DNA from 3 places in the Streptomyces sp. ME02-8801-2C genome. Region 1 is predicted to be linked to each of the others. Evidence: riboswitches for the same ligand, from Rfam matches in the RefSeq annotation. Region 1 holds a riboswitch; each other region holds the start of a gene.
What was found. Region 1 has a riboswitch for cyclic di-AMP ahead of PV396_RS06560 (LysM peptidoglycan-binding domain-containing M23 family metallopeptidase). Riboswitches for the same ligand answer to the same signal wherever they lie in the genome.
Positions count from the first base shown of each region.

Region 2: linked by a shared signal. The riboswitch ahead of PV396_RS38800 (NlpC/P60 family protein) and the one ahead of PV396_RS06560 (LysM peptidoglycan-binding domain-containing M23 family metallopeptidase) in region 1 are both predicted to bind cyclic di-AMP.
Region 3: linked by a shared signal. The riboswitch ahead of PV396_RS12940 (C40 family peptidase) and the one ahead of PV396_RS06560 (LysM peptidoglycan-binding domain-containing M23 family metallopeptidase) in region 1 are both predicted to bind cyclic di-AMP.

Region 1 covers NZ_JARAXP010000002.1:428,748-432,952, reverse strand. The annotation lists gene PV396_RS06570 (SGNH/GDSL hydrolase family protein) at 1-201, opposite strand, end outside; gene PV396_RS06565 (DUF6250 domain-containing protein) at 324-1,043, opposite strand; gene PV396_RS06560 (LysM peptidoglycan-binding domain-containing M23 family metallopeptidase) at 1,186-2,142, opposite strand; cyclic di-AMP (ydaO/yuaA leader) riboswitch at 2,146-2,325, opposite strand; gene PV396_RS06555 (alpha-galactosidase) at 2,609-4,205, opposite strand, start outside.
Region 2 covers NZ_JARAXP010000020.1:56,703-60,907, forward strand. The annotation lists gene pcrA (DNA helicase PcrA) at 1-1,149, opposite strand, end outside; cyclic di-AMP (ydaO/yuaA leader) riboswitch at 1,443-1,617, shown strand; gene PV396_RS38800 (NlpC/P60 family protein) at 1,625-2,830, shown strand; gene PV396_RS38805 (hypothetical protein) at 2,859-3,212, opposite strand; gene PV396_RS38810 (NlpC/P60 family protein) at 3,663-4,205, shown strand, end outside.
Region 3 covers NZ_JARAXP010000003.1:893,451-897,655, reverse strand. The annotation lists gene PV396_RS12960 (8-amino-7-oxononanoate synthase) at 1-177, shown strand, start outside; gene PV396_RS12955 (DUF397 domain-containing protein) at 256-480, opposite strand; gene PV396_RS12950 (helix-turn-helix transcriptional regulator) at 490-1,347, opposite strand; gene PV396_RS12945 (ATP-binding protein) at 1,560-2,021, shown strand; gene PV396_RS12940 (C40 family peptidase) at 2,136-2,609, opposite strand; cyclic di-AMP (ydaO/yuaA leader) riboswitch at 2,613-2,792, opposite strand; gene PV396_RS12935 (hypothetical protein) at 3,177-3,485, opposite strand; gene PV396_RS12930 (ATP-dependent Clp protease proteolytic subunit) at 3,494-4,138, opposite strand.

The DNA of each region.
Region 1 (4,205 bases):
TGTCGGAAGCTGCTCGGCCACGATCTGGTCGAGCAGCCTTCCGCGTACCGCCAGGTTCGTGTAGTCGAAGTCGCCCTCCGGGCGCCGGTCCGCGAGAAGTACGGCGAACCGGTCGGCCCAGCCGACGAAGGCCCCGTCCGGGCCGGGGTCGCCGACGCCTTCGGTGAAGCTGTCCCCCACCGCCACGTACGACCCGATCACTGCTCTGCTGTCATTCTTCGAATCGTCTGCCACAACAGAGCATGATTCACCTTCCGATGTGAGCTACGCGACCGTAGGAAGGGCTTGACTGGCGGTGAGATAAGCCACTCGTCAAGTATTGGTCAACTCGGAATAATGGGAAGACGCAGCTCACGGACGCTGAAGTCGGAGATCCGGAAGTGGCTCCACGTCGTACGGAAGGCGAAGTGCCCATCCGTGTACGGCTCCGGGTCGCTGTAGTCGAAGACGAGCCGCCCGTTGATCCACCATTGGACCGTCGAACCGGCCGAGACGATCCGCACCCCGTGCGGTTCGTTCGGGACCAGGAGCGGCTCCGGGTAATCGTAGATCAGGGGGCGCACCCCGGCCTCGCCGACGTAACGGCGCAGCCGGGTCGTGGTGTTGGTGTTGGCGCCGTAGCCGACGTAGTACGTCCTGAGGTAGTCGTACTCGGCGAGGGCGCCGCCGCGCGTGGTGGCGAAGAGGTCGTCCGGGGAGCGGACGTCGACGGCGTTCCAGAAGTTGTTCAGGTCCGAGACCCGGTCGTTCGCTCCGCCCGCCGAGACGGGTGTCGCCGTGTACTCGATGACGTACGGACCGCGCAACCTGCGCTTGAACCAGATGGTTGCGCCGCTCGGCACGTCGACCTCCAGGACGCCTCGGGCCGCCGTGACGCTGCCGCCGTCCTGGAGTTCGACGGCCCACTGGCCGAGACCGCGGCGGAAGTCGTCACGGGCGAGGAGGCGTCCGCACGCGGCGGCACTGGCACTGGTGGCCGGGGCGAGCGCGGTGAGAGCCGCGCCTGCGGCGAGGGCTCCGAAGGCTCTGCGAGTGGTCGTCACGAGGCGGCTCCTTGAGGCAGAAAGCGCTTGCACGGATAGGGAGTTGACTATCACACCCGCACGCGCGCGCGTGAACGCGTCGAAGGCCGGACCCGGGAATCGGGGTCCGGCCTTCGACGGATGTCCTCGCCGCGAACGTTCGTCAGCCGACGGCGACGCCCTTCGAGCGGAGGTACGCGACCGGGTCCACGTCGGAGCCGTAGTCCGGGGTGGTGCGGATCTCGAAGTGCAGATGCGGTCCGGTGACGTTGCCGGTCGCGCCGGACAGGCCGATCTGCTGACCCGCGGTCACGGACTGCCCGGCCGAGACGGAGAGCTGGGAGAGGTGGCCGTACTGCGCGTAGTAGCCGTCGGCGAGCTTGATGACGACCTGGTTGCCGTACGCGCCGCCCCAGCCGGCGGAGACGACCGTGCCGGCGCCGACAGCCTTGAGGGAGGTGCCGGTCGGGACGACGAAGTCGACGCCCGTGTGGTAACCGCTGGACCACATGCTGCCCGACACGTGGTACCCGGTGCCGATGGTGGCACCGGCCACGGGGAGGTTGAAGCCACTGGAGCTGCTGGTGTTGGTTGCCTCGGCCGCCGTCGAGGTCGCGGCCGTCGCGCTCTCGGCGGCCGGCTGGGTGGCCTCCGTCTGCGAAGACTTCGAGGAGCTCGAGGACGCTTCCGCAGAGCCTGAGCTCGAGGTGGGCGACGAGGTCGACGCGGCCTTCCTGCCGATCGACAGCTTCAGACCGGGGTGGATCAGGCTCGGGTCGGCGCCGATGGCGGTGCGGTTGTCCGAGTAGAGCTTCTTCCAGCCGCCGGTGACGCCCTGCTCCTGGGCGATCTTCGCGAGGTAGTCGCCGGCCCGGACGGAATAGGTCCGGGACTTCTTCGAGGCCTTTTCCGACTTCGCGGAAACTGCCTCGGCCGCAATGGAATTCGCGGTTACCGAAAGGGACGACACGGACTGAGTCGCGGACTCCGCCGTGGCCGCGTGGGCGCCGGTGGCTCCCAGCAGCGGAAGAGCGAGAGCCGCTCCGCCGGTTCCGGCGACGGCTATCGAGCGGATGAAGCGCTGGGACTTCGGACGGCGGTGCTTACCCTTCGCGGGCATGGCGAATTCCTTCTCCGTCGCCTGCGAGGTGAGCTGTCGGGTGCGGACTGGAGATGTCCGGTCACGCCTGGACGTGACTTGACCCCAAGCCTGTTCCGGAGACCGGAGCAGGCGTTCTACCTGTGGGTCCCCCGCTCCTGCCGTTGTCGGGTGGTCGAGACGGGATCCGGGCGGCGGCAGGATTGGGCGTCCGTCCGGATGGGTGGCGAACGTAAGCGACCAAGACGCACGGAAACAAGCTTGGGGTTCCCTGTGTGCGGGTTTTCTGTGATCCACCCCAGAATTCCCGGTCACGGTCCGTGAATTATGGATCTTTCCGTCGCGTGAACACCCTTAAAAGCCGCCGAAATTACGTGCACATGACGGCGACACACGGTCACGAATATGACGCTGCTCACTCGCCCGATTCACAGGAGCCCGCATTCCGAAGCGAGTTGGAATCAATGCTCCATAACGGACAGAAGCATCAGATGCGACGCAAGCGGAAAACTGCCGCATCGAGGTCACCCTTGAGTCCGGTTCGCAAGCCATGGTGCAACAACACGGCACCTCTGTGGATTTCACCCGTTTCACGGCATTCGTATGTCGCCGACGGGTCGATTCCCCGCAGCCGCAGCGCCGGTACCGGCTCGCCGTGGTGCTGCGCCTGGAGCCAGGCGAGGACGACGGTCTCGTCCCCGAGCACGTACTGCACCGCACTCAGCCCGCCGACCGGGCGCCGCAGCCGGTGGAGGTCGCCGCGCTGCACGACGGGCCGGATCTCCTTGTAGAGCCCCACCCACTCCCCGGCCTCGGCCAGCTCCTCCTCCGTCCACGTCGTGAGGTCACCGCCGACGCCGAGCACCCCGGCCATCGCGCTCACGAACCGGAAGCGCAACGAGCTGACCCGGTCGTTCAGCTGGGTGTTCGGGCTGTCCGTGACCCAGGCGGCCATGACCCGCGCCGGATGGATCTGGCTGAAGCCCTCCTGGATGGCGAGGCGGTCCAGCGGGTCGGTGTTGTCGGAGGTCCACACCTGGTCCGTACGGGCGAGGACACCGAGGTCGATCCTGCCGCCGCCGCCCGAGCAGGACTCGAAGGCGACGTCGGGATGGGCCGCCCGCAGCCGGTCGAGGAGGGCGTACAGCCCGTGCACATGGTCGACCCACAGGCGCTGCGGGTAATCCTCACCGGGCCAGCCGGCATCGCTGAAGCAGCGGTTGAAGTCCCACTTCACATAGTCGATGGGGGCGCTGGAGAGCATGGCGTCGAGCTGCTCCCAGAGGTACTCCCGGACATCCTCGCGGGCAAGGTTCAGTACGAGCTGGTTGCGGAACTCAGTCCGCTTGCGTCCCTGCTGGAACTGCACCCAGTCGGGGTGCGCGCGATACAGGTCGCTGTCCGGGTTGACCATCTCGGGCTCGACCCAGATGCCGAACTGCATCCCCAGGGCGTGCACGTACTCGGCGAGCGGCCTCAGCCCCGACGGGAAGCGGTCCGGGTTGGGCGTCCAGTCGCCGAGGCCGGCCCGGTCACTGGTGCGGGCGCCGAACCAGCCGTCGTCCACGACGAACAGCTCGACGCCGATCGCGGCGGCCCGCCGGGCCAGCGTCCCCTGCTGCTCCTCGGAGATGTCGAACTCGGTGGCCTCCCAGGAGTTGTAGAGCACGGGCCGGTCCTGGTCCGCGCCCGGTACGACGAACGCGCGCTGGTACGCGTGCCACGCCCGACTCGCCCCACCGTGCCCGGAGTCGGTCCACAGCCCCGCGAAGACGGGCGTGGTGAAGGACTCGCCCGCCGCCAGGCGCAGCAGCCCCGAGTCGTCGTATCCGGCGCCGCCGGTGACCTGCACGCGCGCGTCGGGCAGCTGGGCGACGGCGATCCGCCACGACCCCGACCAGCCGAGCGCGCAGGCGTAGACCTCGCCGCGTTCCTCGGTCGCGTCGGTGTCGAGCGCCACCCAGGGCAGATGCTGGTGCCCGGTGTGACCACGCCGACTGCCGATGACCTTCTCACCGTAGGTGAGCTCCGTCCTCACCAACCGGGACTCGGCGGCCCAGCGTCCGTGCAGCTGCGAGAGGCGC
Region 2 (4,205 bases), on a different contig from region 1:
CTCGTTGCGCTCGATGACCGCGTTGGCGGCGCTCAGGATCGTCTGAGTGGAGCGGTAGTTCTGTTCGAGCAGGATCGTCGTCGCGTCCGCGTAGTCCTCCTCGAACTGGAGGATGTTGCGGATCGTCGCCCCTCGGAAGGCGTAGATCGACTGGTCGGCGTCGCCCACGACGCACAGTTCGGCGGGGCGCAGGTCGTACTCGCTCGGCGGTACGTCGATGTCGTCGCCGGTGTGCTCGGCGGTGCCGACGAGTTCCCGTACGAGCGCGTACTGGGCGTGGTTGGTGTCCTGGTACTCGTCGACCAGGACGTGCCGGAAGCGGCGGCGGTAGTGCTCGGCGACGTCCGGGAAGGCGCGCAGCAGATTGACCGTCGTCATGATCAGGTCGTCGAAGTCGAGCGCGTTGGCCTCACGCAGCCGCGACTGGTACATCGCGTACGCCTGGGCGAGGGTCTTCTCGAAACCGTCGCTCGCCTGGGCGGCGAAGTCCTCCTCGTCGATCAGCTCGTTCTTCAGGTTGGAGATCTTCGCACTGAAGGACTTGGGCGGGAAACGCTTGGGGTCCAGGTCCAGATCGCGGCAGACGAGCGCCATCAGCCGCTTGCTGTCGGCGGCGTCGTAGATGGAGAAGGAGGAGGTGAAGCCCAGCCTCTTGCTCTCCCGCCGCAGGATCCGCACGCACGCACTGTGGAAGGTCATCACCCACATCGCGTTCGCGCGCGGGCCGACGAGCTGCTCGACGCGCTCCTTCATCTCACCGGCGGCCTTGTTGGTGAAGGTGATCGCGAGGATCTGGCCGGGGTGGACGCCACGCTCGCCCAGCAGATACGCGATCCGGTGCGTGAGTACGCGCGTCTTGCCGGAGCCGGCGCCCGCCACGATGAGCAGGGGGGTGTCGGCGTGCACGACAGCCGCGCGCTGGTTCTCGTTCAGCCCCTCCAGGAGCGCAGCGGAGTCCACCACCGGACGGGGTGCGCCGTCGCGGTAGTACGCGTCCCGGTCCGGCGGCGCGTCGAACTTCCCGCCGAACAGGTCGTCCGGAACGGGCTCCGGCGCGTGCTCGTCCTCGGGCGGTGGCGGGGGTTCCTCCGCGTGGGCCCGAGGGCCCTGGAGGTCCGCCAGGAAGCTGTCGTCAAAGAGGCTGCTCATCGCTCTCCGAGTCTAGGCCTCCCCACTGACAGCCCGCCCCCACCCCGAAAACATCCCCTGGTATCGGCACCGGCCGACCAGGCCGTCCGGACAGCAGGCCCGAAAGAGGCCATACATCAACATTCCTCAAGAATCTTCACAAACAACTTCCGATCGACCACACAGAGCCATGTTTAGGGGCAAGGTCACAAAAACGTACCGGGCATAGCGGTCATCAACCTTCACAGGAGGCACACCTGTTGGTTAGCGTTTCGTAAGGCCGCTCGATCTCCACCGGCGAACCTCGCCGGGCCGTGCGGCCTCCGCCGAGTCCGATCGTGCCGCCCTGTGCGGCAGGAGCCGGGGACCCACCGAAATCCTGGGGTGAATCGGTCCAACCGCCGTCCAGGCAAGGACCGTAGGGCAACCCTTCCGAACCACCCGCCCGAACCCGACAGCTAACCCGGTAGGCGGAACGTGGAAGGAGTCGCCTCCCTTGGCGTCGTCGCACCGCAAGTCGCGCCCTACGGGAACGCGCGTAGCAGGCATACGGACCCCCGCCTTCGCCACGGCGGCCCTGACCTCCGTCGCCCTGCTGTCCCAGACCGCCAACGCCGCGCCCACGGCGCCCTCCACACCTCCGGCTCCCGCGTCCGACGACAAGCCGAGCATGGAGGAGGTCGAGGCGAAGGTCGGCGACCTGTACCGCCAGGCCGAGTCCGCCACCGACAAGTACAACGCCGCCAAGGAGAAGGCCTCCAAGCAGCGGGGACGTGTCGACGCCCTGATGGACGACGTGGCCCGGCGCACCCAGAAACTCAACGACGCGCGCGAGGAGCTGGGTTCCTTCGCCGCGGCCCAGTACCGCACCGGGTCCGCCGCTCCGGACACGGCGACGTTCCTGCTCGCGGACGACCCCCAGGACTACTTCGACCAGAACCAGCTGATGGACCGTCTGACCGCCCGCCAGAAGGACGCGGTCGACGACTACATCACCGAGCAGGCCGAGACGACGCAGAAGCGCCAGGAGGCCTCGGTGACCCTCGAGTCGCTCACCGAGTCCCAGGACGAACTGCAGATCACCAAGACCGCCGTCCAGACGAAGCTCGTGGAGGCCCGTCGGCTGCTCTCCCGCCTCACCGCCGAGGAGAAGCTGCGCCTCGCGGCGATCGAACGGGAGAAGCAGGCGGTGGCTCTCCGCCGGGCGCAGGAACTCGCCCGGCAGCAGCAGGAGGCCGAGCAGCGCCGGCAGGAAGCGGCAGCCGCAGCGGCCGCGGCACAGCCCGCGGCGGGCAGCAGCGCCTCGGACACTCCGGCACCGGCGGCTCCCGACGCCTCGTATGCCACCAAGGCCGAGAAGGCTTTGACCTTCGCACGCGCACAGATCGGCAAGCCGTACGTCTGGGGAGCGACCGGCCCGGATTCGTACGACTGTTCGAGTCTCACCCAGGCCGCCTGGCGGGCCGCCGGCGTCACCCTCCCGCGCACCACCTACGACCAGGTGAACGCGGGCACGACGGTCTCCCTCTCCGACATCCAGCCCGGTGACCTGGTCTTCTTCTACGACGACATCAGCCACGTCGGCCTCTACATCGGCAACGGCATGATGATCCACGCCCCGAAGCCGGGTGCGTACGTCCGGGAGGAATCGATCTTCTACGACGGCGAGTCGACGATCCACAGCGTGGTGCGCCCCGCCTGACGCACAGCGGAGGGAAGGTTCGGCCGGGTCAGGTCCAGAGCACGGCGATGAAGATGTTCGCCGTGGTGAACAGGCCGACCAGGCCGAACAGGCGTTTGTCCACGGTCTCGTCGTCCCGCTTCACATAGACGAGGCCGAGGATCACGATCAGCAGGGCCAGCTTGACGCCGATCTTGACGTTGTTGACCGTCTGGTCGTCGGCCTGGTTGAGGCCCACCAGGGCGACGCCGGTGACCAGCATGGTGAACGCGCCGTGCAGCATCGCCGGCACGAAGCGAGCCGTGCCCTGCCCCATCGCCTTCATCTGGGTGAGAAACCCGCCCAGGAGCGACGCGATGCCGATGATGTGCAGGCCGACGACGAGATGGATGAGTACGTCCATGAGGCCGGAGCCTAGTCAGAGGCACCCGTGCCCCATGACACCGGGCCGGGAGTGCGCGGCAAGACCTCGCATATATGCACCCCATAGCACCCTGTCACCCCCACGCGTCCCGTGAACCTCCGCATCGATCAGCCCTCAGCGCGAAGGCGGCGGCGCCGGAACCGGATCACGGTCGCATGCGGTCACCCGGCGGTCGGCTCACGCCAGTTCCGTACATGGCGTTACCCCCACGACACTCTCAGGTTTAGCGTCCTCCTCCAGGTGACCGGCTCCCCACCGCCGCCCGGGCCAGGGGCGGCAGTCGGACACCACCGCCGAGAAAGTCCGGCGGCGGACCGCTTCCCCTGTGCGGACCGTCGCCGGACGCGCAACCGCCCTCCTGGGTCCGCTTCCCAGGCAGCCGTCCGGCGGTCGTCGTAGTGGCGGTCGTACGAAAGGACGTGACCCCCCGTGGCAGCGCACCGCAAGCCCCGACAGCGCTCGCTCAACGGCAATACGGCCCGCACCGCTGCGACGATCGCCCTCGCGGGCGCGGCGACGGCGACCGGCTTCGACGGCATCGGCTACGCCGAACCACAACTGACATCGGCGCAGGTCCAGGCCAAGGTGAACAAGCTGTACGAGGAGGCGGAGGTCGCCACCGAGAAGTACAACGGCTCGAAGGAGAAGGCGGAGCGAGCGGAGCGGCGACTGGAGAACCTGCGGGACGAGGCGGCGCGCAAGGAGGAGCGTCTCAACTCGGCCCGGGAGGCACTGGGTTCGATGGCCGCAGCGCAGTACCGCGCCGGCGGACTCGACCCCGCGCTGCAACTCGCCCTCTCCGACGACCCCGACGGCTATCTGGACGGCGCCGCCTTCGCCGAACGGGCGGGCAGCAGACAGGCGTCGGACGTGGCCCGTGTACGCAACCAGCTGCGGGAGATCGAGCAGCTGCGCGGGGCGGCCCACGTCGAACTGACCACCCTTAAGTCCCGCCAGGCCGAACTGAACCAC
Region 3 (4,205 bases), on a different contig from region 1:
CCGGAGGGGGCCGTGCGATGGGCGGCCGACTGCCGGGCCGCCGGCGTGGGCGTGGGCTGCTTCCGTCCGCCGTCCGTGCCCGACGGAGTGTCCCGGCTGCGGCTGACCGCCCGCGCGGACCTGGCCGAGGAACAGATCGCGCGTGCGGTACAGGTGATCGGCGAGAACCGACCGTAGACGTGTAGATCCACAGGGTCGTTGATCAGTGACACGCGACCATGAGTCGGCGAACCGCGGCCGTGCGTCCTTGGGCGATCACCTCAACGCGGTGAGGAAGCCCTTCCAGCTCTCGGGGAAGAAGAGCAGGACGGGCCCCGCCACGTTCTTGGAGTCGCGTACGGCGAGCCGACCTGCCCGGACTCCGGTGTCCGGACGGGCCGTCTCCACACAGTTGTTCGCGCCGGTGCTGTAGCTGCTGCGCAGCCATTGAACACCGGGCGGTTCGACGACGGACGGTACGTTTCGAGGCATTGCGGACATGGCGCCTCCTTACCCGCCGTGATTCAGACCGGCGATGAAATCCAACGAATCCTCGGGCGAAAGGGCGTGGATCTGAAGGGTGTTGAAGGCCTCGCTGTAGGCCCGGAGGTCTTCTTTCCGTTCGAGGTAGAGGCTACTCATCATCTGGTCGAGAACAACCACATCCAAGTCAGAAGTGCTCGGAAAGGAGAAGATAACGAAAGGGCCGGTGATGCCGATGTATGCCCCCGCGGTGAACGGCAGGATCTGCAACCGCACTTGGGGCAGTCTGGCCGCTTCCATGAGGCGCCCCAGCTGACGTGTCATCACCTCAGGACCGCCCACTTCACGGCGCAGCACCGCCTCGTCGAGGACCGCGCTCAGCGCCAGCGGCGGATCCGAACGCAGTACGTCCTGCCGGGCCAGCCGCACCTCGACCAGTGCGTCGAGCCGGGTCTCCTCCACGCCGTCCACGGCGGCCCGGGTCATCGCGCGCGCGTACTCCGGGGTCTGCAGCAGCCCCGGCACCACCGAGGTCTCCAGCGTGCGCATCGTGCTGGCCTGCGACTCCAGGCTGATGAAGTCCCGGTAGGTGGGCGGCAGCACGCCCCGGTAGGCATGCCACCAGTGGTGCCGGCCGCCGTCCTCGCCGCCCGCCAGCACGAGTATCAGTTCACGCGACTCGCCCTCCGGAACCCGGTACGCGTCCAGAAGTAACCGTACGTCGGCCGGCTTCACCCCGCTCGCGCCGGTCTCGATGCGGCTCACCTTCGACTGGTGCCAGCCCATCAGACGCGCCGCCTCACCGCTTGTGAGGCCGGCCCTGGAGCGCAGTGCGCGCAGTTCGTCACCCAGCTTTCGGCGGCGCACCGCGGGACCGTACTGCATGGGCCACTCCTTACTCCTTATGAGCCGCGCAAATACGCTCTGGGGTCGCAGAGTTCACCGCTTCGAGCGACAGATATATGCACATCTTGGTGGATCGCACCCCGTGACCGGCGCGGGAATGGCAGTCTGGCGCGAAGCACCAGTCCGGGACCGTACTCGAACCAGCCGCTCCGTGTCGGGCTCCGGTTCCGTGGGAAAGGGACGACCTCGCCATGGCAGACCATCTGGAAGCATCCGTCACTCTGCCGAGCGATCCCGCCTCGGTCTCCGCCGCCCGCGCGTATGTGGCCGATGTGCTGGCGGAATGGGGCCTGCGGGGTGACACCGAAGCCGCCGACACCATCCGTCTGATCGTCTCGGAACTCGCCACCAACGCCGTACAGCACACCTTCGGGTTGTCACCCGCCTTCACGGTGGACATCGCCCTCGACCGTGACGAGAACCTGCGCATCGGCGTCACGGACAGTCACCCGCGCTTCCCCAAGCGGCTGCCCGCAGCGGTCCAGCAGGACAACGGCCGCGGGATGGTCATCATCCGCTGGCTGACCGCGGAGGCGGGCGGCAGACTGTGCGTGCGGCCCACCCGGGAGGGCGGAAAGACGGTATCGATCGAACTCCCGTGGACGGCCCCCGTCCGGCCCCCGGTAACGGCGTCGGGCCAGCAGGAGCCGTAACGGTTCGGCGGCACTGCACACGTACTGCGTCCGCTGCGCAGCCCGGCCTGATGAAACGGCAACGGGACGGGAGCGGCGGGTCCAGGCCAGGCCGCCGCTCCCGCCCCGCGCAGGTCAGCTGACCCGGCCGTACCAGACGCTCTTCGTCCAGATCTTCTGGAGCTTCACGACATCCCCGGTCTTCGGGGAGTGCCAGATCTTTCCCTTCCCGGCGTAGATGCCCACGTGGTACACGTTCTTGCCCGAGTGGAAGAAGACCAGGTCCCCGCTTTTGCGGCTCTTGGCGGAGATGTGCTTGGTCCTGTTGTACTGGGCGGCCGCCGTACGCGGCAGGGACTTGCCCGCCTTCTTGAACGAATACTGCGTGAGACCGGAGCAGTCGAACTTCTTCGGTCCCGCGGCCCCGTACTTGTACGGGGAGCCCTTCTTGGAGGCCGCGATCTGAAGTGCCTTCGTCTGTGGTGTGACCGCCGCGGCGTCCGTGTTGACGCCTGGGAGCACCAGACCGCCGCCCACAGCGGCGAGGGTGAGAGCCGAGACCGTACCGGCCCGGGTCATCATCGACGGGACACGATTGAGCGCAGACATGCGCAACCCTTCGTCAGCCGCCTGTGAAGGATGACCTGTCGGATTCGGGCTGGCGAAGTTGCCCGGCCGCTGACGCGGCTTCACCCCAAGGGCTGCTCGGCCCGGTCATGGCGTGACCGTTCCGGCGACCCGTCGTGCTTGGGTCCTCCACTCCTGCCGATGCACATCTGTCGACCGGTCATCCGGGCGGCGGCAGGACTCGGCGTCCGCCCGGATCGCCCCGCCGCTTGTGGCGGGGGCTTGTCGTCAGGAAGGGATCTTGGCTCATGGAAGTGGGAAAATCCCAATGGAATCGGGGCTTTGTGGCGTTACTCACCGCTGACCCGTTCGGGTGGACACCCGTACCCTGGCACGACTTTCGATGGGGTCGCGCACCCTCGGACCAGGGCCGAAACGCCTCGATTCCGCATGTCGACCGCGCGTGTCGAGCAACTCGGCCGGTCTAATCGGCGGACCTTCGTCTACTCCGAACGGGGGATGGCTTTCGGCCGTCTCCCGGCCCGTTTTGGACAAGCGCGTCACCGGGGCACCTGGGCGCGCCCGGTACGGACCGGCAGACCGGATGCGTCAACTGGCGGGCTCACGCGGAACGATGACACGCGCCGTGCGGCGCTCCCCGTCCAGGACGCGCAGCGCACGCGCCAGCGTATCCGCGTGGACCTCCGCCTCGCCCCGCTGATGCATCAACTCCAGCGCGTCCCGCAGGGCGACCGCCTTGGCGACCAGTGCCTGCGCGGCCCGCAGTCCGCGGTACGTGTCCCCGTGATACGCCGGGTTGATACGGCCGAGCAGATCGGCCACTTCGAGGTAACGGTCGATCAACTCGCCCTCCGCGCGCGTCAGAGCGGGCAGCGGAGGCAGTTCGGGCGGAAGCATCGGTGGGCTCACCTCGTGCCGGGGGCGGGGTCCGAGGACCTGCGGCTGGGCACGATCCGGTCCACCAGCCCGTATTCCAGCGCGCCCTGGGCATCCAGGATCTTGTCCCGCTCGATGTCTGCGGCGACCTGCTCCGGGCTCCGGCCGGTGTGCCGTACGAGCAGTTCTTCCAGCAGGTTACGGACCCGGGCCAACTCCTGGGCCTGGATGGCGAGATCGCTCACCTGACCCTGGATCGGCTCGGACAGCGAGGGCTGGTGGATCATCACCCGGGCCCCCGGCAGCGCGCTGCGCTTGCCCGGCGTTCCTGCGGCCAGCAGTACGGCCGCCGCGGAGGCCGCCTGGCCCAGACAGATCGTCTCCACCTCGCAGGTGACGAACTGCATCGTGTCGTAGATCGCCGTCATCGCGCTGAACGAGCCGCCGGGGGAGTTGATGTACAGCGAGATGTCCCGTTCGGGCGCCAGATATTCGAGATGCATGAGCTGTGCCATCACGTCGTTCGCCGAGATGTCGTCGACCGGGGTCCCGAGAAAGACGATCCGCTCCTCGAGGAGCTTCGAGTACGGATCCAGCGTCCGGGACCCGGAGCTGGTGCGTTCGGTGAACTCGGGCAGTACATGGCGGGCCGACGGGACGTCGATGTCGTTCATGGCGTGCGCCTCCTCAATGGCTTCCGTAAAAAATGTACAGGACGTACAGAGTGCCGCGCGAGGGGCC